Regions from separate parts of the Bacillus altaicus genome, predicted to be linked through region 1. Evidence: riboswitches for the same ligand, from Rfam matches in the RefSeq annotation. Region 1 holds a riboswitch; each other region holds the start of a gene.

Region 1 (10,403 bases):
ATAAATAGGAGCGGCAATTCCAGATCCGGCCATAAATACAAACGTATTCTCCCCGCTCCCCTCATTATAAACATTCATGTTTTTATAATTGAAATTAACAAGTTCGCCTTCATTATTAATTAATTTCGATTCCATTCTTAATTGATAGTTATGATATATAAATACAGCGCCTGTTCCAAGAAAAATAATGCTAATACACACAAAAAATATAATCTTTCCTATCTTCAATAATTTTTTCATTTGACACCCCTTTCAACTTATACTGAAAGGGTACAATATAAAAATAAATTTCTAATAAATTTTTGGGAATTAATAGTTTCTCTTTGTTTCTAAGTAGGGACTATTTATAAAATTTCCAATTCAAATGCCTTTTTTAATACCTACGCAATTTCTTCAAAGTCTCCAATATATCATCTGTAAAGGCTGTACTACCCTCTGTCTCTAAAACTCTGAAATATAAACTTCTTAAGAAAGCTCTAATATTTTGTACTAAAATAGCATGCTGAGGATGTCGGATGTCTTCAACAATTGCTATACTATGTAGCCAATTGCTCCACTCTTCTTCAGTTAAAAGATTTTGATTACGTAACGACATAATTGGCGTTACTAATCTCTCATCCTCAAAGTGTATGTATACGTAGTCACTCATACGAACTTTTTGACGAACGGCAGCAAGGATTGCATATGAAAACTCACGATTTCGTATCGTACGCGCTAAAGCATCTAATGCATCAGCTGCATGTGCAGTTGAGTGTGCCCAGCCTTTTCCTTCTACGTAACCCCTTACATCTTCTTCTAAATAGACATATTCCAGCACTTGTTCTGCCACACTGTACAGCTGTTCTTCAGATAACAACGGTTCTCTTTCATGAACAGATAAAATAAGCGGCGGAATTAATACAGAGAACGCACGTTTAAAAACAGAGTCTGTTCCCTTTTCACCAATTTTATAAAATAAATAATCAGGACTAATCGCTTGTAACATTAATCCTCGTAATTCTTTTTGTCTAAATACATCACCTGTAATCCATGTGTGAAGCGTACTATAAATTAGTTCATCACGTAATTCAGCATCAGGTGACCCGATATAATCTAGCATCCACTGTGCATATGGATATGCGTCCACATCTTCTGGTACAGCATAATTATTATTTTTAATTTGTTGTAGTTCTTGTTTTAATTCTTGTACTTCCATCATTATATTTTCTATCCCCTTTTAAAGATTTTTTTATATTTCCCCTTTTGCCTTATCTCCCTGCAATTCAATTCATAAAATTAAGTAGATTTCTAAAATCGTTTTCACTACGTATCTATTCTTCTATGAAATTGACTCAATTATATAAAATTTCTCCTGAGAAATAAAAGGAAATACATTGGAATACCAAAGCTTCTCACTTTGTTTACATGCATTTCATGTAAGTTTAGGTTATAAAATAAATTATGTTTTTTCATTTGTATTCAAACGTAGTTACAATCAAAATTTGAATCATTTTAGAACTTGTTTAATAAATTCTGTTTTAGCTTTTGTATATGCTTCTCTATCTTGGTTAAACTTTTTTGCTAACTCTTGCTTTAGATTTGAATAATCATAAACTAATTGTGGATTTCCTTGTAAGCGGTTACGAAATAAAAGTTGTTGCTCCCATCGCTCAGTTCCTTTAACCATCAAATGCAGATGAGCTACACGCCTATTATTCTTAACTTTCACAAAGAACCTTCTCCAAGGTTTTTCATCTAATTCTGGGCTTACGTAATGCCAATCATATATAGCCAATTTAGCTGAAATATCTAGTACTCTATCAAATGAGTCTGTTTCAGCCATTAGATCAATTATAGGTTTTGCAGGTAAACCAGGTATGGATGTACTTCCTATATGTATTACCTTACTTATACCGAGAGGAGTAAGCAGTTCATGCAGTTGCTGTTCTTCACATCTCCCTTTATCTTGCCAATCAGGATTTGCATTAACTATCTCTACTGACTCATTCGCCCATACAGGCCAATCGTTTGGATTATTTTTTTTATCCATCCAAAACATCTCCTTTCACAAATTATAACACTATTTTTTTGTTTAAAATTTCATGTTTATAGAGATAAAGTATTTCAGTTCATTATTTTGACTCATCCAAAATTACAATGCCTTTTAGTACATCTATATTTGGTAGCGTTTCAAGCATAGATAGCTACACCCTCTCTACCTTATTATTCTGCTATATAAACGATTTTATATTCCTTTAAATACAACTTCCGGATTCTCAAAATCACTATTAGAAAATACAACATCCGCACACTCTTTCAGATTATGCTCTTCAATATACATCTTACAAGCTGCATGATACCTGTTCAAAAACATCTTCTCTGCTTCTTCATAACTTCCAAAAGCTTCAGTCTCTCGCTTTGCACCACGTTTTCTCGCAATCTCAAAATCTGTATCTACAAAAATTTTATAATCAAATAAATGCTTGATTTCTTTTTTCAATAGAAATGTTCCATCTACTATTAATACCATATTTTGAGAGGCCACTAGCGGTGCATTATGTACAGGGATGTCCGTTATTAAGTTATGAGATATCGTTTCATACTGTAAATTCCCATTAGGTCCTAAAGGCTTCAATAACCTTTCTTTAAAAGCTGAATAATCATGTGCATCTTCATAATATCCTCTTGCAGATTCTTTACCTTGCGTATAGCGAATCGCTCTCGGGTTATGAAAATCATCAATGCTTGCACGTGTTACTGGTACTCCGCACTTTTTCATTTCCTCTGCTAGTTCGTTTGCAAATGTTGTCTTTCCGGATGCTGTAATACCACTTACCCCGACTCTTATTGGATGAGTTAAGTTTAACGTTAAAATATGATCAGCAATTTCTTTCATTCGTTGTTTTCGGTTCATGATATTCCCTCCCTACGATTAGTTTACATAACATAATTATCAGAAATAATATATGTCACTATTTGTCGGTAAGTCGATATTCTCTGTCGAATCGTTGATATATTATTATTAGCTTACTTCCCCTTAAACCCTCGATACAAAGCAGTTCGTAATTCCTGCTTATACTCCTCAATCTCTGGCATATCCAGCTCTTCTGCTAATCGAATTGCTAATTCAATATCATACGGTACACGTACGAGTTGAATGGAAAAACTCGCTGCTTCTTTTTCATTGTAAGTTCCTTCAAAGATTAAATAAGACGCTTGTGTTATTTCAAGTGGGTTTCCTACGCTACCAGCATTACATAACGTTTTCCCTCTGAAATTTTGCACATACGCCTGGTGAACGTCACCATAGCAAACGACATCTGGTTTTCTTTCTCCTTCTATATTCTTTGTGAGATCACTATTTTCGAACATACTAACACGCTCTTCTCTTGAAGCGTGTGGTTGAATTCTTTCGTATAAACTTCTCGGTGATGCATGGAACATACGAATGAGTTTGCCGCTCATAAAAAATTCAATTGAAAATGGTAAACTTCTTAAATACTCATTTTGTTCTTCTGACAGTTGTTTTTGATGCCATTTTAACGCTTCGAATTCAGTCGGTTTTGTAATGAAATCATCCCAGTTTCCCATTACGGTTCCTTCACATTCTTTACGAACGATTTCAATTACTTCGCTAGAATGAGGACCTTTTCCTACTAAATCTCCAAGACAAATAATGCGATTGATTCCTCTTAATTTAATATCTTTCAGTACAGAGTCTAATGCCGGAATATTACCGTGAATATCTGAAATTACTGCTATTTTATCCATATGAATTCCTCCATTATTTATTGTTTATTATATCCGCATGATGTGATTGATACCATTTTGGAATATAGGATGAAAAATGATTATGATCTTCTATAATTCTGTTTAATCTCTCTTTCATATCATCTACTAAATGTGGTGTGCTTCGGTTCGTCCACACAATATCCGCCGGGAATGTCATCGCTGCATACAATGAGTACAGTTTCCAAAAATAGAGCGACGGTTCACCTTCGCAATAACCATGAACTTGTCCAACCGCAAATGGTTTACTTATTCTTGTAGTAAAAATCGCTACATTATAAAAATCGTGTATTGGATCGCCAAAATCATATCCACCAAAATCGATAACGATAAACTCTTTATTGTGAATCATACTATTTGCTGGATGGAAGTCATCGTGTAAAAATGTGATTGGACGATTTTTTAATAAATCTTTATGATTTTCTACAAAGGTTGATACTGGCTTCATATCGAGAAAATTCACCTCGTAATCTGCTAATGCCTCTATGTATCTTTCGTATTTATTCCATCTAGATGTTTCCCATTTATTACTTGCTCTTTCTCTTTCTATCGAGTGAATCCTCTTTAATATTTCACCTGCTTTTCTTCCTGCATTATACTGTTCCTCCACCGATAGCTTACCTAAGCCCTCTTCACCATTTACACCTCGGGTCCATTCAAATACTTGAACACATTTATTTAATTCCTCAAGTTTTATGAAATGAATTAACTTCGGCGTTGGAATATGTAATGACTCCAACTGTTTCATATACGTATATTCTTCTTGTTTTCGTTCAAAATTAGCAGAATCACACACTTTGACAAAATACGTTTCTCGATTCTCTAATTCAACTTTATATTTCTCTTCATGTGAAAACCCTTTTGTAATAAGCTGTACATTTCACAATACGAGGCCACTCTATTTTTCTCTCTATCTCTCTTGAAATTTCTTCCACAAAGTTCACCTCTATTCATATATGTACAAACTACCTAGCACTTCACGCTTTCGTTTATTTTCCCCTTTAAACTCCACCGCAAACGGATATTCACCATGCTCCTTCAAGCGTTCTTGCACTAACCCTTCTCCAATCGGTTCACAAAACTGCACACTAATACCACCAAACAATACACTTTGACACTCTGCATTCCACTCTTTATTTCTTATGACCGAGCTTACTGTTAGTCCCATTACTTCTTTCCATTTCTGCACCGTTTCTCGAACATTTTTCACCGCATAATGAATCGTTTCAATTTCTTCTACTTTGTTTTTATGTTCAGCGATCGTTCCTGTTTTACGTAAATCGTTTCTTCTTTCTTCATCTGTTTCATTCCATTGTATAAAGAATGGTATATTCGGTCCGTTCTCTTCCTGCTTTACAAACAACATTTTCCATTCTAAAAGGCGGCCATCTTTTCTTATACGTTTCCCTTCAATTGGCCCTATCGTATGTAAACCATGCTTACTAAACTTAGCTGCTAGTTCTTCAATTTCATCTGTTCGAATTGCGATTTGTAGCATTCCTTCTCCATTTTGTAATTTCACCACTGTTTCCTGTACTAATGGATTTTCTGCTTCTTTCGCTTTTTCTTCATGCTGAACTGCTAAAAATTCTATATATGATAAATCAAAATAACATAAACTATTCCAAGTACCCCAGTTTGTATGCTGTCCGCCTAACGCAGTATGAAATCCACGCTCCTGCATTTGTTTTGCCGCTTCCTCCGGTGTGCCATGAACTGCGTGAACAAGATGATCAAATGCTAACATAGTCTTTCTCCCCTTTCTCTCCATCCTTTTATTGTATATTTTATTTTTATTTCGTTCAATTCAAAAAACTTTAAAACCTAGTTGATTTATAAGATTAATATGCATTATAATAAAACAAATTAATATGTTGCTGATTGGAAAAACCAAAGGCACTTTTCTCATACGGGAAAAGTGCCTTTTTATTTATTATTACAGGGGGATTATTTATGCAGAAATTAATTATCTTTGCTATTATCGGATTTTTCGCTCAATTGATTGATGGAGCACTTGGAATGGCGTATGGGGTAACGTCTTCCTCTTTATTATTAATGTTTGGTATCGCACCGGCTGTTGCATCTGCATCGGTTCATTTAGCTGAAGTCGTTACAACTGCGGCTTCTGGTGCATCTCACATCCGATTTGGAAACGTTGATAAATATACAGTTTCCAGGCTTACATTACCTGGAGCAATTGGTGCATTTGTTGGAGCATGTTTTTTAAGTAATTTACCTGGCGATGTAATTAAACCGTACATTTCCTTATTTTTATTTACTTTAGGCGTTTATATTTTATTACGATTCATCATTCAAAAACAAATTGTTTCTTCAAATAAGCGTATGTCTGCTAAACAACTTGTACCGCTCGGTCTGTTCGCAGGATTCGTTGATTCAACTGGCGGTGGTGGCTGGGGACCTATTACGACACCTGTTCTTCTTGCAAGAGGAAATGATGCTAGAAAAGTTATTGGATCTGTAGATACGAGCGAATTTCCTGTCTCACTCGCTGCAACAATCGGCTTTTTCATCTCACTTGGCTGGGAACAAATAAGCTGGGTTTGGGTATTTGCTCTAATGCTTGGTGGTATTGTTGCCGCACCAATCGCCGCATGGTTAGTGCGCATTGTTCCTTCGCATTTACTTGGCGTACTCGTTGGCGGACTTATTATCTTTACGAATATACGTACATTACTTACATCATTTAAAGTTGATCCAACTATTATTACACTTTCTTATGTTGCAGTTGGTCTTATCGTTGTTATCTCTATTCTCATTTCTGTCCGTAACCATTCAAAGCATTCAACGATTGGCTATCCGGCAGATCAAAAACAAATGCTACCATAATTACGAAAAATACCGCCCGATTTACTTCGAGCGGTATTTTTTATTTTTCAATCTTCCAATTTATCATCGTTTCAGTACTATTTACTCTTTTCATATATAATTTCTCTAATACACGAATAGAGCTATAGTTATCACGGAGTGTCTCCGCTATAATCGTTTCCACTTCTCCTGTTTGAAAAGCCCGTTTCATTAATTCACTAACTGCTTCTGTTGCATACCCTTTATTCCAATATTTCTCAATAAATCCGTAACCAATTTCTACCGTATGTTCCTCGTTCGGTTTCCCTTTAAATCCTATATCACCTAAAACGATGTCATCTTCTTTCCGAATAACATACCACGCGCCCCACGGTAATAAAGCCGCATCTTGTTTCACATTTTCTATATGCCCTAAAATATGCGGGCCACTATTGTATCCTTGATTATTCGCAATTTGAACCCGTTCTTCCGTACACTGGATAATATGTAATCTTTCCGTTTCTAATTTCATAACGATGTCCCCTTTTCAATTAAACAATACTACAATTTTACTATAAAAACATAGAATATTCACTCTTTTATACCTACAAATATATTTATTCTTTGAAACAAAATAACAGCAGAAATCCCCTTTAATAGTTATGTCGAATTATATTTTCTGAATTTTCTTTTAACTTTAAAGGATTTTTCATTATTTTTTGCGAAACTTTTGTATAACAACTTTTTATTTTTTCATTGTTACATAACAGTAGGTTCGGGTGGGGTTTTGCAAGCGTTTCCTATACAATAACCGATATTTTTTGACTTTTCCTAACAAAATTCCTTGCAATATATTCAGAAAATCATTACAATTGCCATATATTAAAAATCTTAGCAATATATAAATCCTCATCAATCCGATGAGGTAGAGGTTGCAACTTTTAAGAGTAGAACGGCCGAGACACAGAGAATGTCACCGACTCCGTTTGAAAGGAAAAGTTGCCGAAGTTTATATTTCTTCTCTGGAAATGTGAGCTGGGGCTGTCTCCGAAAGGAACAGAACTGTCACGTTTACAAAATTACCGTGTAGACGTGGGGTGCTATCTTAACGGAAGGGTATGATGGGGTGGTTATTTGTGAAACGTTCCGCCTAATTCTTTTGGCGGTTTTTTGTATTTTTCTCCCCCGTTCCTTCCTATCTTACAAGAAAAGGAGTGTTGAACATGAATAGCGCAACAAATCAAGCTACCTCTAAAACGCAAACTACACAAGGACAAGGTGAATTAAAACGTGGATTAAAATCTCGTCACCTTACGATGATTTCTCTCGGTGGTACAATCGGTACCGGACTATTTCTTGCCAGCGGTGGTGTTATCCATTCGGCTGGTCCTGGCGGTGCACTAGTCGCATACGCTGCAATTGGAATTATGGTTTATTTCTTAATGACAAGCTTAGCAGAACTCGCAGCTTACATGCCTGTTACTGGATCATTTAGTACTTATGCAACAAAATTTGTTGATCCATCACTTGGCTTTGCACTTGGATGGAACTATTGGTATAACTGGGCGATTACGATCGCTGCTGAACTCGCAGCCGTAACATTAATTATGAAATTTTGGTTCCCAGATACCCCTTCTCTTATTTGGAGTGGACTTTGTTTAGCTATTATTTTTCTCTTAAACTATTTATCTGTTAAAGGTTTTGGTGAATCTGAATATTGGTTCGCACTTATTAAAGTAGTTACTATTATTATCTTTTTAATTGTCGGTTTTATGATGATTTTTGGAATTATGGGCGGCGAATCTGTCGGCTTTAAAAACTTCACTGTTGCAGATGCACCATTTAACGGTGGTATCATGGCAATTATCGGTGTATTTATGGCTGCTGGTTTCTCATTCCAAGGAACTGAATTATTAGGAGTAGCTGCTGGTGAAACTGCTGATCCAGAACGCAATATTCCAAAAGCAATTCGTTCTATCTTTTGGCGCATTTTATTATTCTACATTTTAGCAATTCTCGTTATCGGTTTATTAATTCCTTATACGACTGAAAGCCTTGCAGCGAGTGATGTTACAGTAAGTCCATTTACACTTGTATTTGAAAAAGCGGGCGTTGCCTTCGCTGCTTCTGTTATGAACGCTGTTATTTTAACTGCAGTACTTTCTGCTGGTAACTCTGGAATGTATGCATCAACTCGTATGCTTTGGGATTTAGCTCGCCAAGGAAAAGCACCAAAGTTCTTAGGCAAATTAGATAGCCGCGGTGTACCTGTTAACGCATTAATCGCAACATCAGTAGTTGGTAGCGTCGCTTTCATCGCTTCTTTATTCGGTGACGGTGTTGTATACATTTGGTTATTAAATGCTTCTGGGATGTCAGGATTTATTGCTTGGGTAGGGATTGCTATTAGTCATTACCGTTTCCGTAAAGCTTATATTGCACAAGGGAAAGATTTGAAAGATTTACCATATCAAGCGAAATGGTTCCCGTTCGGTCCAATCTTTGCATTTACACTTTGTGTTATCGTTATTTTAGGTCAAAACTACGGAGCATTTACGGGAGCAGCTATCGATTGGAACGGTGTACTTATTTCTTACATCGGTTTACCACTCTTCTTAGTACTATGGTTAGGTTATAAATTTATTAAGAAAACGAAAGTAATTCCACTTGATAAATGTGAACTGAAATAGAAGAAAGTATAGCAAAACGAGCAAACAAATTTGTTTGCTCGTTTTTTATTACAATTCATCTCCCTTCCCTATTACCACTGTTTTTGCAATAATAGAGGAAATATAAATAAAGGTTGGGATTAAATGAACATTCGTATTACTGATGAAGCAATAGCAGCTATACATAGACTAGAACGTGAAGGCAAAAAGATCATTCGTATTAGAGGAACAATGACGAACTCTTGTAGTATTTTTGTTGATGTTGATTTAATTTGGGATACATATAATGCGGATGATGTTGTATATGACGATGAACAACTTATTGTACAAATGGATTCATTCACGACAGACTACACTGGTGATACATTAAAACTTGATTATAAGACGACTGGTTTTAGCATTACGACGCCTAGTGAGACGTTGGTATATGGATTGTCGATAAAAAAATAACAATTGTTTTTATCTGACCAATGAGGTGAAAAAATGGGTGAATATGTCCCGCTAAAATTTTTATTCAACAAAGAATTAGCAGAAAAAATGGCTGATTCTATTTCTAAACACGTTCCTAATTTCTCTAAAAAAAATTTTGTAGATTCCGTAACATATAAAGTTGAAAATTTAGAGTTAAAGCAACGTGTCGAAGTAATAGCAGATGAATTACACAATGCATTACAAAAAGATTTTAATGAAGCAATACATATATTACTGAAAACATTAGGACCAGAAAATACAACAGAAGTCGGCACATTTACAAACGGATATATGTACATGCCTATTGCAAAATACGTTGAAAAATATGGGCTTAACGATTTTGACTCCTCATTCAACGCAATGTATGAAATAACAAAAAGAAATACTGCTGAATATGCCATTCGTCCTTATCTTGAAAAATACCATGAAGAAACCTTGGATATATTGCAACAGTGGTTACGTGACGAAAACAGCCACATCAGGAGATTAGTTTCAGAAGGTACTAGACCAAGACTTCCTTGGGCAAAAAAAATAGGAGCTCTGAAAGGTGACTTCAGAAATAATTTAAAGCTTCTTGAGCCATTAATGAATGACCCTTCTAAGTATGTTCAAAAATCTGTAGCCAATCACATTAATGATATTACGAAAGAAGATAACGAACTCGTTTTTCAGTGGTTGCAACAATTACTC
Region 2 (10,403 bases), 1.5 Mb from region 1:
ATTAACGGAAGAATTTTTTAGAGCGGTTGCCCATGCTGCCAATATTACGTTACATGCTCGCATTTTATACGGAAGCAATACACATCACAAAATTGAAGCTCTATTTAAAGCGTTCGGTCGAGCGCTTAGAGAGGCAGTCGATAAAAATGCCAACATTACTGGTATAAATTCAACGAAAGGGATGTTGTAATTGATTACTATTATAGATTATGGAATGGGGAATATTCGCAGTGTGGAACAAGCATTAAAATATATTGGAGCAGAGTACATCGTAACGGATGATAAAGAAGAAATATTGAGAAGTGGTGGCGTTATTTTACCGGGAGTAGGCGCATTTCCGAAAGCGATGGGCATTTTAGAAGAAAAAGATTTAGTATGTGTGCTAAAAGAAGTTGGAAGTTCAGGAAAACCGCTTCTGGGTATTTGCTTAGGAATGCAGCTTTTATTTGAAAAAAGTGAGGAACTACAAGACTGTAACGGATTAAATTTATTGCCAGGTGTCATTAGAAAGTTAAAAGTTCCATATAAAATTCCACATATGGGGTGGAATAAGTTAAAGAAAGATGGAGAAATACCGCTTTGGAATGGAGTAGAGGACGGTTCTTTCGTATATTATGTCCACTCTTATTATGCAGATTGTCCAAATGAAATTGTGTATGGGGCAAGTGAGTATGGAGTGCAAGTACCTGGTTTTGTAGCAAAAGGAAATATATTTGGCGCACAGTTTCATCCTGAAAAAAGTGGTGAAATTGGAATGCAAATGTTAAAAAATTTCAAAGGAGTGGTAGAAGCATGGAAATCTTCCCAGCTATCGATTTAAAAGAAGGGCGATGCGTAAGGCTGTATCAAGGAGAGTTTAGTAAAGAAACGGTGATGAATGAAGATCCAGTCGCACAAGCAATCATATTTGAAAAACTTGGAGCGAAAATACTACACGTTGTTGATTTAGATGGAGCAATTGCTGGGGAGTCGGTAAATTTACCTGTCATTGAAAAAATATGCAAGGCGGTACGTATTCCGGTGCAAGTTGGAGGAGGAGTTCGGTCACTCGCGGCAGTGGAGAAGTTGTTGTCAGTAGGTGTAGAAAAAGTAATATTAGGAACGGCTGCCCTTTATGATAAATCATTTTTAGAAGAAGCAGTTCGTCTATATAACGAGCAAATCATAGTTGGAATTGATGCGAAAAATGGTTTCGTAGCAACGAGGGGCTGGTTAGAAGTATCTGAAATTTCTTACATCTATTTAGCGAAGCAAATGGAAAGTTTAGGTGTTCAAACGATTGTTTTTACAGATATCTCAAAAGATGGGACGCTTGCAGGGCCGAACTTTGAACAATTAGAGTTACTGCAAAAAAGCGTGGATATTCGTGTAATTGCTTCTGGAGGAGTGGCATCTATTCAAGATGTGAAAAGATTAAATGATATGAATATATATGGCGTCATTATTGGGAAGGCACTTTACGAGAAAACGATTGATTTAGAAGAAGTACTAGAGGTAGCAAAACTATGTTAGCGAAACGAATTATTCCATGTCTAGATGTGAAAGAAGGGCGGGTAGTAAAGGGTGTAAATTTTATAGGGTTACAAGACGTCGGTGATCCTGTTGAAATAGCCGCATTATATAATGATGCGGGAGCAGATGAAATCGTATTTTTAGATATTACTGCGACGCATGAAGGACGAAAAACGATTATAGATGTTGTAGAAAAAACTGCTTCAAAGGTATTCATTCCTCTCACAGTTGGCGGGGGGATTTCAAATGTGAGAGATATGTACAATTTACTAAGAGCTGGAGCGGATAAAGTTTCAATAAACTCAGCGGCAGTGAGAAATCCGAAGTTAATTCAGGAAGGTGCAGAACATTTTGGCTCACAATGTATTGTCATAGCAATTGATGCTAGAAAAGTAGCAGAAGATAAATGGAATGTATACGTAAATGGCGGAAGACTTGATACGGGAATGGATGTAATAGAATGGGCGAGACGCGTTGCCCAGCTCGGAGCAGGAGAAATTTTATTGACGAGTATGGATGCAGATGGAACGAAAAACGGATATGATCTTCGTTTAACAGAAGCAATTTCAAACAGCGTTTCTGTCCCAGTAATCGCATCAGGTGGATGTGGTCATGTGGATCACATTATAGAAGTATTTCAAAAGACAACAGTTGATGCAGCATTAGCAGCATCAATCTTTCATTATGGTGAAGCGACTGTACAGGATGTAAAGCGAAAATTAAGAGAAGCAAACGTTGAGGTGCGGTTATGAAACCTAACTTTGCAAAAGGTTTAATACCGGTAGTTGTTATCGAGGAAGATACGAAAGAAGTTTTAATGTTAGCTTATATGAATGAAGAAGCGTATGACAAGACGCTGGAAACGAAAAGAACATGGTTTTATTCCCGTTCGAGACAATCGTTATGGAATAAAGGAGGTACATCGGGAAATGTCCAATATGTGCAATCACTTTATTTAGACTGTGATCAAGATGCAATCGTTGTTGTCGTAAAGCAAGTAGGGCCTGCTTGCCATACGGGAGAAAAAACGTGTTTTCACTACAAAATTATATAGGGGGATACATATGGAAGATATCCTTAAGTTATTATTTGAAACAATTGAAGAACGAAAGAAAAATCCACTCTCTGAATCATATACGAATTATTTATTTTCAAAAGGTGAAGATAAAATTTTAAAGAAAATTGGTGAGGAGTGCACCGAAGTAATTATTGCGTCTAAAAATAATGATAAAGAAGAAATAGTAAAAGAAATGGTTGATGTGTTCTATCACTGTTTTGTTCTATTAGCCGAAAAAAATATTCCATTAGAAGATGTCATGCAAGAAATGAAAGAAAGAAATGGAAAGCTTTCGCGAGTAGGGGACAGAAGAGAAATAGATACATTATAAGGGGGAATATGGATGAAAGTGGACTATCACATTCATTTAGAAGAAGGGCCATATTCAATAGGGTGGCTAGCTAAAATAAATGATGCGCTACAATATTTTGAACCGCTTAAAGAAGAAAAACATTCTATGGAATGGCTTATGAAAACACAAGAACGCCTGCAAAGACGTGTGAAGGAAGGTCCATTTACAGCGAAATGGATTGATTTATATTTAGAAGAAGCTGTGCGAAAAGGTATAAAAGAAGTTGGTATTGTCGATCATTTATATCGTTTTCATGAAGCGAAAGGATATTATGAAAAGTATGTAGATATTAGTGATTCTAAGCTTGGTCGCCTGCAAAAAGAATGGTTAGATCAAGTAAGAGTAACGTCTATTTATGATTTTACAAAGGCGATTGAAGAGGCAAAAGAGCGATGGAGTAAACGAGGGATAACGCTCAAACTTGGAATTGAAGCGGATTATTTTATCGGGGGTGAACAAGAGTTAAAAGGTTTACTAGCATTAGGAGACTTTGATTATGTAATCGGTTCGGTCCATTTTATAGATGGATGGGGATTTGATAATCCAGATACGAAAGAGTATTTTGGTACGCATGAGTTACATACTTTATATCACACGTTTTTCGCTACAGTTGAAAGTGCTGTTCGTTCCGAGCTTTTTGATATTATAGCTCACCTCGATAACATAAAAGTATTTAATTATCGATTGGATGAGAATGAACAGCTTTCTTATTATAAGGAAATTGCTCGTGCGTTAGTGGAAACAAATACAGCAACAGAAATAAATGCGGGATTGTACTATCGATATCCTGTGCGCGAAATGTGCCCAAGTCCGCTTTATTTACAAGTATTAGCTAAGCATGGAGTTCCGATTACTCTATCCTCAGATGCCCATTATCCGAATGATTTAGGAAAGTATGTGGAAGAGAATATAAAGACATTACGCAATCATGATATTTCTCACATAGCTACATTTACGAAACGAGTAAGAACGATGAGATTGCTTGAAGAAGAAGGAATAATTTCAAAATGAAACACGATTTTTTGATGAAAATTACCCTTTTTGTTCAAAATAAGAAAGAATGAAAAGGAGGATAAAAAATGGCGAAACAACAAAATAAACAAAACGTACAAGCGGCAGATCAAGCCTATACTTCTGAAACAAATAATACTGCTAACTCAGTTATTGAGGAACAAATTAGCGATACAGTTGCAGAAGGAACAATCGATGCGAAGCTTGGGAAAGAATCGCAAGAAAAAGCGTAAAAAGAGGGGAGAGTTGCATCTCCTCTTTTTTTATGGAAAAGTGTCGATTTTCAAAACTATAATCAAATTCCTTGGTTTTTATATGTAGATTTCTTACAATGAAATATAAGAGATATCATATTTTGTATAGAAGAGGTGTTAGTAGTGGCGAAAATATTAGTAGCAGGGAAAATTCCAGAAATCGGATTAGAATTATTGAAAAATCATGATGTAGAAATGTATAATAAAGAAGAATTAATTAGTGTAGAAGAGTTAGCAGAACGTGTAAAAGATAAAGATGCACTTTTAAGCTTACTTTCTACGAAGGTATCGAAAGAGGTTATTGACGCAGCACCAAACTTGAAAATTATCGCAAATTATGGTGCTGGTTACGATAATATTGATTACACATATGCTGGAGAAAAGGGTATTGCTGTTACAAATACGCCGAAAGTATCTACAGAGGCAACAGCAGAATTAACGTTTGCACTTCTTTTAGCAGCTGCACGTAGAATTCCTGAAGGTGATACGTTATGTCGTACAACTGGATTTAACGGATGGGCACCGTTATTTTTCTTGGGCCGCGAAGTACACGGTAAGACAATCGGAATTATTGGCCTTGGAGAAATCGGGAAGGCAGTTGCAAAGCGTGCGAGAGCATTTGGAATGAATGTTTTATATACAGGACCAAATCGAAAGCCTGAAGCTGAAAGTGAACTGGAAGCGACATACGTAACGTTGGAAGAATTATTACAAACAGCGGACTTTATTACAATTAACTGTGCTTATAATCCGAAATTACATCATATTCTTGATGAAGAACAGTTTAAAATGATGAAGAAAACAGCATATATTATAAATGCTTCACGTGGACCAATTATGAATGAATCAGCACTTGCTCATGCACTAAAAACGAATGAAATTGAAGGTGCAGCTCTTGACGTATTTGAATTTGAACCGAAAATTACAGAAGAGCTAAAAGGATTAAAGAATGTAGTACTTGCTCCTCACGTAGGAAATGCAACATTCGAAACACGTGATGCAATGGCTGAAATGGCAGTAAGAAATATTTTAGCTGTATTAAATGGTGAAGAACCTGTAACACCTGTAAATCAAAAAGTATTAGTTACAAAATAAAAAAGAAACCTTCCGAAATACGGAAGGTTTTTTTATTTTTCTTTATTCGCTTTTTTAGAAGGTCTTTGTCTAATAAATTGAGATAACATATACAAAATGTATAGTGGAATGGCAATGAATAAGAAAACAGAAATGTTGCCAAAACTTGTTTGGTACATTGTGATAATAATTCCAACTAAAAATAGTGTAATAATTATGCTATATCGTGGAATTGGTACATCTTTTAAACTTGGGATACGAACACGGCTCACCATTAAAAATGCGAACGTTACGAATACGGTAATGAGAACGATTTTTGGAATGGTATGTGAAAATAATGTTAAGAAAGCAACAAGCCCTCCTGCTGCAGTAATCGGAACTCCAGTGAAATATTTCATAGAAGTAGATGATGGCGTTACATTAAATCGTGCTAAGCGATATGCTCCGAACAGTGGGAATAATCCCGCTATGTATAGTCCAATGATGCCATAGTTGGAGAAAGATGTGTAATACATTAACACAGCAGGTGCTGCGCCAAATGTTACAACATCCGCGAGTGAATCAAGCTCTTTTCCCATTTGTGAATCAACGCGTAATAAACGAGCGACACGACCATCAAGACTATCTAACATCATCCCGATCAGTACTAAAATAGCAGCTGATTTATAATATCCTAAAGATGCATAGCCGATTGACAAAAATCCGCTATATAAATTCCCGAGCGTAAATAAGTTTGGAATAGCTGCTCTATACAAAATCTGATCCCTTGCTTTCTGTTATAAATTCTTAATTAGTGTATGAAAGTTTACTTATTTTATCATACCATAAATTTCTTTCTCATACGAAAAAAATTCCCAATTTGTGAAAGATTTGAAGTGTAAGTAAAAAAGAAGCAACTTTTCACAAAGTTGCTTCTTACATTATTCAAATTTCGTTGTCATCGTTCCAGTTTTATATCGATTGTTAGGATCGAACCGTAATAAATCTCCATAAATCAGTTTGTCAGAGAGTTTTAAATCTGTTTTTGCTTTTTCAATATACGGCTGACATAGCGCTACATCTGCCTCTTCACCGGAGCTTTTTTTGTAGCACATATTTTTTGTGTACACATAATCCTCTGTTACAAAACTACCATCGCGCATTACCATAAGAGGATCTTTTTCTTTTATAAATAAGTCAGTTCCAAATTCAACTGATTGATTCGTTTTAATACCAAGTAAATGAAGTAAAGTTGGTTTAATATCAATTTGACCAGATACTTTAGAGATGACTTTTCCTTCTTGGCCAGGCACATGAATAATGAGAGGGACGCGTTGTAATTGCATAGAATCAAACGGTGTAATAGCGTCTTTCCCAAGGAACTGAGCCATAGCTGCATTATGGTTTTCAGAAATGCCGTAATGATCACCATAAATGACAATAACGGAATTATCATATAGTCCTTCGTCTTTCAATTGTTTAATAAATAATTTAAGAGCTTCATCCGTGTAACGAACGGTTGGGAAGTAGCGATTTAAAACACCACTTTCGGAATTAAATTCATCAACATATTGATCTTCTGGATTTAGAAGAAATGGAAAATGGTTTGTTAACGTAATAAATTTCGTATAGAACGGTTGTGGTAAAGATTTTAACTTTGGAATAGATTGCTCAAAGAACTCTTTATCTTTTAATCCCCAACCGACAGACATTTGTTCCGTTCCTACGTAATCATTTAAATTAAAGTAACGATCATATCCAAGCGCAGGATACATTACGTCACGATTCCAAAACGTTTTATCGTTTGAATGGAAGACAGCAGAAGAATATCCGTATTTCTTTAATTGTTCTGGTGTGGCAGTGTATTCATTTGTTGCATGAGTAAAGAATACAGAACCACGGTCTAACGGATAAAGGGAATTTTCAACGATAAATTCAGCATCAGAAGTTTTACCTTGTCCCGTTTGATGATAGAAGTTATCGAAATAAAAACTATCTTTAATAAACTCATTTAAAAATGGAGTAATCTCTTTTCCATTTATTTTTTTATTAATAACAAAACTTTGTGTAGATTCCATTGAAATTAAAATTACATTTTTACCCTTTGCAGCTCCAAATAAGTTTTTATCAACTTGCTTATCTTTTGAGTCTGTATAGTTTTTAATTTCAGAGAACCCGTCTCCACTTGCAAATACACGCTCAGCTGAAGACTTAGATTGAAGTGTAATATCAAATAGATGATATGTGTATAACCCTAAATTTTTCACGACAGTTTGACGATCAAATGAGCGTGAGAACATTTGTGGTTTATATATAACTGAAACAACAATTTGTAGTGCTAATAATACTGTTACACCGCTAAAGAAAGTTCGCTTCTCAGAGCGAGAAAGGGGTGTTTTATCACCAAATGATGGGAATTTACGCGAAATAAACATTAAAATAATTGCGTCTGCAAATAAAAGTAATGTTTTATACGTAAAGAGTTCTTTTATACTCGTCCCTAAGTCAGCCATATTATTTGTTTGGAATAAAACAGGGAAAGTAACAAAATCGTTATAGAACCCGTAAAACATTGCATTTCCAAATAAAATAAATGACAGTATAAAACTAATTACAATAATAATTCGGTTTCGGTACTTAGATGCAAGTAAAGCGAAACCAAAAAATAAAAGTAACGAAGCTAGTGGGTTAATAAAAAGCATAAACTCTTCAAAGAAGTTATCAATTCTAATATCAAATGCTAGCTTGTACACAATATATGTTTTTATCCATAATAAAACGACTGCAACGAGTGCAAATCGTAATTTTGGAAACAGACGTTGTAGCATAATATACTCCTCTCTTAAAAGCATGACAGTTCCTGTGAGTTTGTTTGAAAATCGTCTCACTATATATATACGAACAGTCCTTTATTATTATGATTATTATACTATGAGTATCATTATACGAAAATAAAGGAGAGTTGTGGGCTTTTTTTGCAACAATTGAGTAGAAAAAGCGAAGTAGGAGACAATAAAATGGAATTTCTATGTATGATTATTATCATTCGTTAAACATGGAAAGTATCGCGTAATGATACGGAGGTTATGATGCGGAAATTATTATATTTTATAGTATGCATTAGTTTTATGCTTTTTGTTTCACCGAGTGTATCAGTAGCACAATATGATGCACCGCTCATGGAAGATGCTCTTTATTCTGTGTTATTTCCAAAAATGAATGAAGCGATTGAGAAACAATATGGAAAATTAAAACCGTTTGATTGTCCTAAAATTATTAGCCTAAAAAAACTTTATAGCGGTACATATTTATTTCAAGCAGTAATTGAAATAACGAAATATGAATCAGGAATAGGTGGAAAAGTACTTCCGCCGTTTGAGAAGATAAGTATGACATTTAACAATGAAGAAGGAGAATGGACTGTTACAAAAATTTCTATAAAGCGCTTACCAAATGACACGAAATTAAACTGTAAAAAAACAATATAAAAAATTGTTTGACAAATAAAATGGTCCTTTGGTATTGTTAATAGCAACAATTAGATGTTTGAAAATTAAATAGACTTACCTCATCTACTCTCAAAGGTAGAGGCCGCGATAGGAAAGAGTAAGCTATGGGAGATTTAGTGGAATCTGTGATCATAGGTTGAAAGGGACTATTGCCGAAATATAAGAATAACCACGTTATTCATATATTGGGACTGCATTGAATAAATGTAGTACTGTCATAATATTTATTTTATGAAGAGCTATTTGGAGATGTTGATGCGGTTTCTTATTTTGAGAAGATAACAACTCGTTTATTTTTTCAATATATATTTTTCCTAATAAGAAACGCGTGTGAACATTGTTCCGCGCGTTTTTTGTCTATCTAAAAGCGTGCTGCAATGAATAGAAGATTGGGGTTATGAGTTTTAGAGGAAATAAGGGAGGAATTCAAATGTATTTACACGGCACAAGCCGAATCAATGGGCAAGGACACTTAGAAATTGGAGGGTGCGATACGACGCAACTAGCAAAACAATACGGAACACCACTTTATGTATACGATGAAGAGTCAATTCAAGGGAAATGTCGTGCGTTTCATCGTGCTTTTAAAGAAAGTGGTTTCTCTTATCAAGTAGCATATGCTAGCAAGGCGTTCTTGTGCATGGAGATGTGCCGAGTAGCTCGTGAAGAAAATATGTCTTTAGACGTTGTCTCTGGAGGAGAATTATATACTGCACTTCAAGCAGGATTTCCGGCATCGCGCATTCATTTTCACGGAAATAATAAAACAGAAGAAGAAATGATTATGGCTCTTCAGGCGAATATTGGTTGTTTTGTGGTAGATAATTTCTTAGAATTAGAAATTTTACATGATTTAGCAGTGCAACATGGGAAATTTGTGAACATATTAATCCGTGTAACGCCTGGAGTAGAGGCACATACACACGAATATATAACAACAGGTCAAGAGGATTCGAAATTTGGGTTTGGTGTTTCAAATGGTCAAGCGATGCAAGCAATTGAGCTAGCTTTGCAAAAATCAAGTTATAATGTGCTAGGAATTCACTCGCACATCGGATCGCAAATATTTGAAACGGCTGGTTTTGTTCGAGCAATTGAAGTACTACGTCAATTTTTAGAAGAAGTGAGAGAGCGAACAAACTATGTGGTGAAAGTATTAAATGTCGGCGGAGGTTTCGGTATACGTTATACGGAGTCTGATACACCGTTAACACTTGAAACGTATGTGCACGCTGTAACAAGTAAGGTGAGAGAGCTGTTTACATTATGTGAATATCCGCTTCCTGAAATATGGATTGAGCCAGGGCGTAGTATTGTAGGGGATGCGGGAACAACAATTTATACAGTCGGAGCGGTGAAAGAGATTCCAGGCATAAGAAAATATGTTTCAGTCGATGGTGGGATGACAGATAATTTAAGGCCGGCTCTATATGGAGCGCGTTATGAGGCGATATTGGCGAATCGAGGGAATGATGAAAATGAGGAACTTGTTTCGATTGCTGGGAAATGTTGTGAAAGTGGAGATATGCTGATTTGGGATATTAATCTTCCTAAAGTTGCTTCTTCTGATTTACTAGCGATTTCTTGTACAGGGGCATATGGGTACTCGATGGCTAATAATTATAATCGTATTCGTAGACCGGCTGTAGTCTTTG
Region 3 (10,403 bases), 2.0 Mb from region 1:
ATAAAAACAAAAACTCCTTTTATGAAAGGGTTATTTTAGAGTATAACGTTCTGAACGTTTTTCTAATATTTGTTGCACGATAGATAATAAGAAGCAAATTACCCAATAAATTAGACCTGCTTCGAAATAAACAATTAAAAACTCATAGTTCATTGCCGCAATTTCCTGCGCTTTTCGGAACATTTCTGTTACTAAAATTAACGACGCTAATGACGTATCCTTCAATAAACTAATAAATGTATTCGAAAGCGGCGGAATAGATACACGCGTTGCTTGCGGTAAAATAACACGTTTTAATGCTTGCGGATATGTCATCCCAATTGTATAAGCTGCTTCCCACTGTCCTTTCGGAATAGAAAGAATAGAAGCACGAATAATTTCAGATGCATATGCACCGACATTTAATGAAAAACCAACAATTGCTGCTGTATATGGCTCAACCTCAATATTAAGAGTTGGAAGACCATAGAAAATAATAAATAACTGTACAAGAAGTGGCGTTCCGCGAATGATAGATACATAGATACGAGCAATCCATTGTAAAATACGACTACCTGAAATACGCGCGAGCGCTGTTAACGTCGCAAGTATAATACCGATAATAAATGTAATAAGCGTTAACGGAATTGTCGTAAAGACAGCTTCCTTCAGCATAGGCGAGAAGGAAGTTTGCATAATATCTATCCATGTAGACAATCGATCTGAGACAACTGCACTACTTAGAAACATTTTCACCGAACCATTTTTTCGTTATTTTGTCATACGTACCATCTTTTTTCATATCTTCTAACGCTTTATTTACTTCTTGTACAAGTTTGTCGCTACCTTTACGGAATAAGAATCCACTTTGTGATGCTTCTTTTTCTGTATCTACAATTTTAATTTTTGCATCTTTTTTCATTTCTAAATAGTTTAACACTGATAATTTATCATTGATTGTGAAATCAACGCGGCCAGAACTTAATAATTCAGCTGCTTGGCTAAATCCTTCTACACCCTCGATGTTCGCACCGTTTTTCTTAGCGATATCTGCGTAGTTACTCGTTAAAGATTGTGCTCCTTTTAATCCTTTTACATCAGCAAATGTAGCAGGCTTATCTTTATCTTTTGCGATAACTAATGCTGCTGAAGAAGAAATGTATGGACTAGAGAAGTCATATTTCTTTTGGCGATCTTCACGAATACCAACTTCGTTCGCAACCATATCGAAACGTTTTGCATCTACTCCTGCAAGTAAACTATCCCATTGTGTTTCTTTAAATACAGGTTTTACACCTAAACGTTTTGCAACTTCTTCTGCTAATTCAACGTCAAATCCAGTTAATTTATCCTTTGAATCGTGGAACGTAAATGGTGGATATGTACCTTCTGTACCAATTACAAGCTCACCGCTTTGTTTTATCTTCTGTAACGCATCTTGACTAGCTGTATCTTTTTTCTCTTCTTTGCCGCAGCCCGCTACAATCCCAATCGCTAGTGTAGTTACTGCAAGCACTGAAAATATTTTTTTCATGATAGTAGTCCTCCAAGTATTCTGATAGGAATTTAAAAACTATATTGATTGTATGCAATTTCGAACAATTTTTCAATGAAAATGTTCTTATTTAGTTTATCCTTTTTCTTCATAATCAAACAAAATGGAAAAATACCGCTACATACAAAAAATAAGTAACATTTTTTAATATAGCATTTATAAAGAAAAAGGTAAAACAATACTTACTTATTTATAAGTTTTTCTACCGGTGAAATATATTAACTTCTGAGCGGACAATACGATCAAAAAAGAACTTGCGAAAATCGCAAGTTCTTCTAAAAATTAAGCGCTCTGGTTTCCTTCCATTTGCGTTTTGTACATATCGTAATAACGCCCGCGCTTTTTCATTAATTCATCATGCGATCCTTTTTCCAAAATCGTTCCTCTATCAAGCACAATAATTTGATCAGCGCTCTTAATTGTTGAAAGGCGATGAGCGATAATAAACGTCGTTCGTCCTTTCTTCACAACTTCTAGCGCTTGTTGAATCATCGCTTCTGTTTCAGTATCAATGCTGGAAGTCGCTTCATCTAAAATTAAAATCGCCGGATCAAAAGCAAGTGCCCTAGCAAACGATATAAGCTGACGTTCTCCGGTTGAAAGTGTACTTCCTTTCTCCGTAATTTTTTCATCTATGTTGTTTGCAAACCTTTCAGCACCAACATCACGTAATGCCTTTACAATGCGATCTTTTGAAATTTTTTCATTTTCTAAGCTTACATTGGATGCCACTGTCCCGCTAAATAAAAACGGATCTTGTAGTACAATTCCCATATGTTCACGCGTTGCTTGTTTCGGCATCTCTGTTACATCGTGACCATCAATCGTAAGCTTCCCTTTTTGAAATTCATAAAACTGAAAGAGCACATTCATAATGGAACTTTTTCCTGATCCAGTATGACCGACAAGTGCCACTGTCTCCCCTTGTTTCGCTTCAAAAGAAATATTTTTTAACACTTCATCTTTTCCATTGTAAGAAAACGAAACATTATCGAATTTCACATTTCCGGTTAAGCGAGGCATACGTTCTTCTTCTACTACCTCTCCCTTTTCCTCTAACAATTCAAAGACACGCTCTGATGCAACACGCGATTGCTCTAAGTTTGCAAGTTGGTTCACCATATTCGTAATTGGCGAGAATAATCTCGTTAAATAATCGACGAAAGCATATAGTATCCCTAGAGAAAGGAGGCCAGAAGCACTTAATGAAGCACCACCGAAATACCAAATTACACCTGTAAAAGCGATGTTTCTTAATACAGACACTAAATTATGCGACGTTGCTGCATTTAAATTTAAAATTTTATTTTGATATTTAAAATAATCACCATTGAGTTCTTCAAATTCCTTCTTCGTTTCATGTTCTTGACGAAATGCTTGAATAATTGGCATCCCTTGAATCGATTCATTCACTGTTCCGTTAATATCCGATAAACGCGAACGCATTTTATGATTGTATACAGACGCATACTTTCTATACATAATCGCCCAAACAATTAAAATTGGGATGATAAGTAAGCATAGTGCCGCCAGTTTTACATCAAGTAAAAATAGTGCAGCGAAAATCCCGATAATATAGATGATACTAGAGACGAATGTCGCAAGCACTGTTACATATAAATCACGAATCGCTTCTGTATCATTCGTTACACGCGATACAATTTTCCCTGCTGGTAAATGATCGAAATAACGAATTGGCAACGTTTGAATATGGGAAAAGACGTCTTCCCTCATAATTTGAATAATTTTGTTTGCCGCCTTCTGTAAGAAGAACTGCTTTCCGTATGCAAATAATGATACGACTACTAGTAAAGCGAAATAACCACCGCCAAGTAATAGTAAACGATTTATTTCCGGTTTATAAAACGCAAATACTTCTTCTTTCGTTAAGGCTTTCGTTTTATACACTTGCACAGCCTTACCACTTTGTACTGTAAGCACATCACCCTTAACAGAACGACTTCCTTCAAGCGTTATTTTATTCGGCACAAAATAGTACTGAAAACCAACTTGAATCACTCGGACTTCTTTCCCTTTTTTCTCACCTTCTTCAAAGCGATCACTTCGCTTATACAAGGCGCCATTATATGAAACAGCATCCTCACTCTTTTCTGTTTCATACCAAGGTCTCTCTATTCCAACGATATGCTCATCAATCATCGTTTTTGCGACGAAAGGACCCGCGAGTTCTGCAATGACGAAAACAAATAGCATCGCCATCGCTGCAAAGATCGGCCCCTTCACTTTCATTGCATATTGAAACAATCGTTTTGAAACACTCATATTTTCACCCCACTATCCGCACTTTCACTTTCACCTTGTTGTCTATCGAACTGCTCTGCATACCAGCCCCCATTTCGAATGAGCGCTTCATGCGAACCTTCTTCAATAACTTCACCGTTATCCATAACGAGAATCCAATCCGCGTGCTGCACAGCTGACAAGCGATGCGTCGTTATAATCGTCGTCTTCCCGCTTCTTTCTGTTCGTATGTTTTCAATAATTGCCGCTTCCGTACGAGCATCAACAGCTGATAAAGAATCGTCCAAAATTAAAATTTCCGGATTTTGAATAACAGCCCTCGCAATCGAAATCCTTTGCTTTTGCCCACCTGATAAAGAAACACCTTTTTCCCCAACGAGCGTTTCTAAACCTTCTGGTAAAAACTCTAAATCCTTTTTAAACGCAGCTATTTCAATCGCTTTTTCAAGTTCTTCTTCAGTCGCTTCTCTGTTTCCGAATAAAATATTTTCCTTCGCTGTTTTTGAAAATAAAATGTGTTCCTGAGGTACGTACCCAATCCAGCCAAGTACGTTATCATTCGGAATTTTATCTAGCTTCACATCAGAAACTGCAATATCCCCTTCTCCAAGTGGATATTGACGAAGAAGCTGACGAACGAGCGTCGTTTTCCCGCTTCCTGTTTTCCCAACAACTCCAAGTGTCTCTCCTTGTTTTAATGAGAACGAAACATTTTTTAAATTTGTTTCAATTGATGAAGGATATGAAAAAGTAACGTTATCAAATTGAATGTAATCTGGCTCTTGTACAACCTTTGGATCTTTCGGATTCTTTACATCTGGTTCATAAGCTAACGTTTCATTTACACGATCGAGCGAAGCATTTCCTCTTTGCATAACATTAATCAATTCACCAATTGCAAACATCGGCCAAATCATCATCCCTAAATAGACGTTAAAAGAAACGAGCTCACCAAGTGTCACCTTTGATTGGAATACGAGATATGCACCGTACACTAAACCAATTAAATAACTAAGACCGACGAGCATTTTCACAGTCGGCTGGAATAATGCATCGATTCTTGCTACTCTCATATTTTTCTCGTATACGTCATCTCCTAAATGATGAAACCTTTCTTGATCAGCGTTCTCCTGTACATACGCACGAATCACGCGCACACCCGCTATTGATTCAAGCACTTTATCGTTCATATCTCCGAAGGCATCTTGTGCGACTGTAAATCGTTCATGCAATTTCTTTCCGTATCTATTCATCGCAAACGCCATAATCGGAAGCGGTATAAGCGCAGCAAATGTTAGCTGCCAACTAATTGAAAAGCCCATCATACAAACGATTGTAAGCATATATAGACTAGAATCAACGAGCGTTAATATACCAAAACCTGCTGTCATGGAAATTGCTTTTAAATCATTTGTCGCTCTCGCCATTAAATCGCCAGTACGATTTTTTTGATAAAACGTCGGTGTCATCTTAAGTAAATGCCCCATAAATTTTGAACGCATCGTTTTCTCAAGTACGAACGCACCGCCAAATAGTTGGTGCTGCCAAATGAAAGTAAGTACATATCCACCAATCGTTACCCCAAGTAAAATAAGAATATATTGCATAATCGCCTCATTCGTTAAGGCTCCTGTTTTAATATTATCAATGGTAATTCCTAACACTTTCGGAGGAATTACCTCTATCACGTTTACAATTAAAAGTACCCCAATTGCGATACTATACCTTTTCCAATGCTCCCTAAAAAACCAGCTTAACTTTAGTAATACTGAAAACAATATAACCTCTCCTTTCTCGTTCTCGTTTGATTCACATTTCTTTATCCGCTATCCAAATCCATCACATTTACATTTCGTAAGCCATACAATTTCATCACATTTTTCCACCTTCCAAACTCTGATTTTTTATAGTAACGAGGAAAATAAAGTGAAACTTTAATCAGTGGGGGTTTTGTTCATTCCCCACTGATTATTAGCCCACACCAATCGGGCGTTTACGGGCAGCCCGACTCCCGTCCCAACTTCTTTGCTCCAGCTGAATTTTGAGGTGGGAGTCTTACTGCCCGCAAATAGCGGGATAAACAAAAAAAAGCATACCGCCGCTTGACGATATGCAATAGAATGCATAAAAGCGTACGTTACGATATACGCAACGTACGCTTCTCATAAGACAAAAAGGTCCTATATATCCGCACGGGTTGCGTAATGATATGAATGTTTTCCGCCATTTAACAGAGCTAAGCCCATTACATTTACGATTACAATCATTACGCACACCCCCTTCATTTATTTTCCATTTATAATCTTACAACTTTATTGAGTATTCTGTCAATTATTTTTTTCGCTTTAGAATAAAATAATCTTTTATCACAAAAAATGAAGGTGATGCATTCTACTTATAATTCAGTTTAAAATAAGAGAATCTTCTGTAAGAAAGGGCATACAAAATAAAAAAATAATAAGAAACCGTTTTCACAAACATTTCATTTGAAAAATATTATCAAACCACCTACAATCACCTTATACTCACTCTTACAAGTTGCTATTTTAGGAGGACTAATCATGACAACTAGCAATACGTACAAATTTTATTTAAACGGAGAATGGAGAGAAAGCTCTTCTGGTCAAACAATCGACATTCCATCTCCATACTTACACGAAGTAATTGGGCAAGTACAAGCAATTACTCAAGGAGAAGTGGATGAAGCAATTGCATCTGCAAAAGAAGCTCAAAAATCATGGGCTGAAGCTTCTCTACAAGATCGCGCAAAATATTTATATAAATGGGCTGATGAGCTCGTAAATATGCAAGATGAAATTGCCGATATCATTATGAAAGAAGTCGGTAAAGGATATAAAGATGCGAAAAAAGAAGTTGTTCGTACAGCTGACTTCATTCGTTACACTATTGAAGAAGCTCTTCATATGCACGGAGAAAGCATGATGGGCGATAGCTTCCCTGGCGGAACGAAATCTAAACTTGCGATTATCCAACGCGCACCACTTGGTGTTGTATTAGCAATCGCACCATTTAACTACCCAGTAAACTTATCTGCTGCAAAACTTGCACCAGCACTTATTATGGGTAACGCTGTTATCTTCAAACCAGCAACTCAAGGTGCAATTAGCGGTGTTAAAATGGTTGAAGCACTTCATAAAGCTGGCCTTCCAAAAGGTCTTGTAAACGTAGCTACAGGACGCGGTTCTGTAATTGGTGACTACTTAGTAGAACATCCTGGTATCAATATGGTATCGTTCACAGGTGGTACAAACACAGGTAAACATTTAGCGAAAAAAGCTGCAATGATTCCACTTGTATTAGAACTTGGTGGTAAAGACCCTGGTATCGTTCGTGAAGATGCTGACTTACAAGATGCTGCAAACCATATCGTAAGCGGTGCATTCTCTTACTCTGGTCAACGTTGTACAGCTATTAAACGTGTACTTGTACACGAAAATGTAGCAGACGAGCTTGTTGGCTTATTAAAAGAGCAAGTAGCTAAATTATCAGTTGGATCTCCAGAACAAGACAGCACAATCGTCCCATTAATCGACGACAAATCTGCTGACTTCGTTCAAGGTTTAGTTGATGACGCTGTAGAAAAAGGTGCAACAATCGTTATCGGTAACAAACGTGAGCGCAACTTAATTTATCCAACATTAATCGACCACGTAACAGAAGAAATGAAAGTTGCTTGGGAAGAGCCATTCGGCCCAATCCTTCCAATCATCCGTGTTTCTTCTGACGAACAAGCGATTGAAATTGCTAACAAATCAGACTTCGGTCTGCAAGCAAGTGTCTTCACGAAAGACATTAACAAAGCGTTTGCAATTGCTAACAAAATCGACACTGGTTCTGTTCAAATTAACGGACGCACAGAGCGCGGCCCTGACCACTTCCCATTCATCGGTGTAAAAGGTTCAGGTATGGGCGCACAAGGTATTCATAAGAGCCTTGAGTCTATGACACGTGAAAAAGTAACTGTATTAAACTTAGTTTAATCTTATATGTAGAAGCTGATCTAATTTTAGATCAGCTTCTTTTTAGTTCAAAACCGTATCCATCACCAATAACGAACTCTTCCCTATAATCTGATTATTACTATATCCATTGACGTATAAAAATACATTTGTTACTCTTAAGTACGTTAATTTAATATTTAAATCCTCATTCGTATCTCGGTGAGGTAGAGGTTGCAATCATTAAAAGTATCATTTCAGGAGATGTAGTGGCATTGATGAAGGAATGAGAAAGGAATGGTTGCCGAAGTAAGACGTGCCCACCATGCGCGCTTGCTGGGTCTGCATTTAATAAGTGCAGAACTGTCACAAACGTTTCGTTTGTGGAGAGCTATCGAGAGGTATGTCGTGGGTTTCTTATAAGATAGAAAGCATGTAGCGGCAAATTACGTGCTTTTTTTGTTTTGTTTGGAACTTCTCTTCCTTACCAGGAAGACATACATATCTCCTCGCTTGACTTGGTTATACTAACTTTGGAGGTATTTTCTATGCAACAAAAAAAATGGGGCTTTTGGGTACTAACAGCTTTCGTTGTCGGCAACATGGTTGGCGCTGGTATTTTCATGGTGCCAAGTACGTTGGCACAAACAGCTAGCCCTCTCGGTGTCACTTTAGCTTGGTTAACAACAGGGTTTGGTGTTTTAATGCTAGCTCTTGTTTTCGGTAATTTAGCAATTCGTCGTCCTGATTTAACGACAGGACCACAAAGTCATGCATATGCTTTATTCTCAACACCAAAAAGAAAGAAAATGGCTGGTTTCAGCATAGTATGGGGATATTGGGTTGCAAACTGGGCAAGTAACGTTGCCATCATTACATCTTTCGCGGGATATTTATCGCTCTTCTTCCCGATTATGAAAGATACACGACTATTGTTTTCAATCGGCTCTTTCAATATAGAAGTTGGAAAACTACTTACATTTACTATTTGTTCTATTTTACTATGGGGCACTCATTTAATTTTAACAAACGGTGTAAGCGGAGCTGGGAAACTAAACTTCTTAGCAACAACAACGAAAGTAACTGGATTCCTTCTATTCATCATTGTTACGTTATTTGCGTTCGAAGCTTCTAAATTTGGACAATGGTACACACCGATGATCGATAAAGAAGGCGTATCACACGGTCTCCTTTCACAAGTAAATTTAGCTGCTCTTACAACACTTTGGGCATTTATCGGAATTGAATCAGCCGTTCTTTTATCAAACCGAGCTACTTCTCCCAAAACGGTAAAACGTGCAACAGTTGCCGGTTTACTAATAACAGTTGCAATTTATTTAGGAATTACAATTTTAACAATGGGTGTACTTCACGTTGATAAATTACAAGCTTCTGAACGTCCATTAGCAGATGCATTAAACGCTGCAATGGGTCACGGCGGCGGGAAACTTATGGCATTACTTGCTCTTACTTCCCTATTCGGTTCCATATTAGGCTGGATTTTATTAAGCTCAGAAGTACCTTATCAAGCAGCAAAAGAAGGTTTCTTCCCTTCCTTCTTCGCAAAAACGAATAAAAAAGGAAGTCCAATTCATTCACTACGATTAACAAACATTATGTCGCAAGTGTTCTTATTCTCAACATTATCAGGAACAATTGCGGAAGCTTATACATTCGTTATTACAGTATCAACTTTAGCCTACCTCATTCCATATCTCGTTTCACCAATCTTCCAGTTAAAGCTAGTCGCAACTGGTGAAACATACAAAAATGAAATGCGGGCAAGAATTACAGATGGCATAGTCGCAGCGATCGCACTTTGCTATGCACTATGGGTTATTAAAACAGGCGCATCCGATATAAAAACATTCCTTCTCGGGATTGGTTTATTCGTAATTGGCTTTGCCTTCTATCCATTAATGAATCGTGATCAGAAAAAAAATAACGAAAAGAAAAACGAGCAAGTTGCATAACGCAATTTGCTCGTTTTTTGCTTAATAAAACATATATAATAGAAAAAAGAGGTGAAAAACATGTCAATCGAATCACTATGGAGCTCTCGCTTTCAACAACATATTCAAAATGCCATCACATACTTTGCACGTATGATTAACGGTTTGCTATATAGTTTCATCTTCGTCTCATGTGTAGGTGCATATTATTACGCCAAGTTTCTTAAAACGGATCCTTCTAAAGGAATATCTTTATTACTCATCACAATCGTACTTACACTCATTATAACGAGATGCCCAATTCGCACATTTATTCAAAAACCTGACGCTGTCTATTTACTAGCGCTAGAAGAGAAATTAACATCTTATTTTAAAAAATCTCTTCTATATAATTACATCATTCAACTTTTCCCGCTTGTATTTATGTTCCTTATTATCGTACCGCTTGCCATGCAATCATTACAATTAACCGTACCTTTTTTATGTACAATCTTTATCGTTTTAATGATTACGAAAGCTTGGAACATGTACATACACTGGATGTGGCGTGATAGTTATGAAAAAAGCATATGGCTTATCATTCGTGTTGCTTGTAACGCCCTTATCATTTACATGCTATTTTATACTGCAAATGTGATTGTATTAGGCGGATTACTCTTACTTCTCGCTTTCCTACTTCTATATACGAAGAAACAA

What was found. Region 1 has a riboswitch for lysine ahead of ACE38F_RS13325 (amino acid permease). Riboswitches for the same ligand answer to the same signal wherever they lie in the genome.
Region 2: another riboswitch for lysine. It lies ahead of lysA (diaminopimelate decarboxylase); the one in region 1 lies ahead of ACE38F_RS13325 (amino acid permease).
Region 3: another riboswitch for lysine. It lies ahead of ACE38F_RS23620 (amino acid permease); the one in region 1 lies ahead of ACE38F_RS13325 (amino acid permease).

The regions. Positions count from the first base shown of each region.
Region 1 covers NZ_CM143394.1:2,550,583-2,560,985, reverse strand. The annotation lists gene ACE38F_RS13370 (alpha/beta fold hydrolase) at 1-240, opposite strand, end outside; gene ACE38F_RS13365 (DUF2785 domain-containing protein) at 374-1,198, opposite strand; gene ACE38F_RS13360 (GrpB family protein) at 1,487-2,029, opposite strand; gene ACE38F_RS13355 (AAA family ATPase) at 2,225-2,893, opposite strand; gene ACE38F_RS13350 (metallophosphoesterase family protein) at 3,007-3,750, opposite strand; partial or broken gene ACE38F_RS13345 (aminoglycoside phosphotransferase family protein) at 3,764-4,703, opposite strand; gene ACE38F_RS13340 (VOC family protein) at 4,715-5,515, opposite strand; gene ACE38F_RS13335 (sulfite exporter TauE/SafE family protein) at 5,722-6,615, shown strand; gene ACE38F_RS13330 (GNAT family N-acetyltransferase) at 6,656-7,105, opposite strand; lysine riboswitch at 7,492-7,684, shown strand; gene ACE38F_RS13325 (amino acid permease) at 7,797-9,263, shown strand; gene ACE38F_RS13320 (iron-sulfur cluster biosynthesis family protein) at 9,387-9,692, shown strand; gene ACE38F_RS13315 (DNA alkylation repair protein) at 9,726-10,403, shown strand, end outside.
Region 2 covers NZ_CM143394.1:4,031,401-4,041,803, reverse strand. The annotation lists gene hisB (imidazoleglycerol-phosphate dehydratase HisB) at 1-190, shown strand, start outside; gene hisH (imidazole glycerol phosphate synthase subunit HisH) at 191-820, shown strand; gene hisA (1-(5-phosphoribosyl)-5-[(5-phosphoribosylamino)methylideneamino]imidazole-4-carboxamide isomerase) at 793-1,512, shown strand; gene hisF (imidazole glycerol phosphate synthase subunit HisF) at 1,506-2,264, shown strand; gene hisI (phosphoribosyl-AMP cyclohydrolase) at 2,261-2,566, shown strand; gene hisE (phosphoribosyl-ATP diphosphatase) at 2,577-2,900, shown strand; gene ACE38F_RS20845 (histidinol phosphate phosphatase domain-containing protein) at 2,913-3,932, shown strand; gene ACE38F_RS20840 (YozQ family protein) at 4,001-4,165, shown strand; gene ACE38F_RS20835 (2-hydroxyacid dehydrogenase family protein) at 4,301-5,281, shown strand; gene pssA (CDP-diacylglycerol--serine O-phosphatidyltransferase) at 5,314-6,015, opposite strand; gene ACE38F_RS20825 (LTA synthase family protein) at 6,181-8,067, opposite strand; gene ACE38F_RS20820 (DUF3888 domain-containing protein) at 8,329-8,727, shown strand; lysine riboswitch at 8,817-8,998, shown strand; gene lysA (diaminopimelate decarboxylase) at 9,179-10,403, shown strand, end outside.
Region 3 covers NZ_CM143394.1:4,564,104-4,574,506, forward strand. The annotation lists gene ACE38F_RS23590 (amino acid ABC transporter ATP-binding protein) at 1-2, opposite strand, end outside; gene ACE38F_RS23595 (amino acid ABC transporter permease) at 31-729, opposite strand; gene ACE38F_RS23600 (amino acid ABC transporter substrate-binding protein) at 716-1,513, opposite strand; gene ACE38F_RS23605 (ABC transporter ATP-binding protein) at 1,817-3,817, opposite strand; gene ACE38F_RS23610 (ABC transporter ATP-binding protein) at 3,814-5,574, opposite strand; gene gapN (NADP-dependent glyceraldehyde-3-phosphate dehydrogenase) at 6,358-7,797, shown strand; lysine riboswitch at 7,976-8,157, shown strand; gene ACE38F_RS23620 (amino acid permease) at 8,304-9,728, shown strand; gene ACE38F_RS23625 (ABC transporter permease) at 9,789-10,403, shown strand, end outside.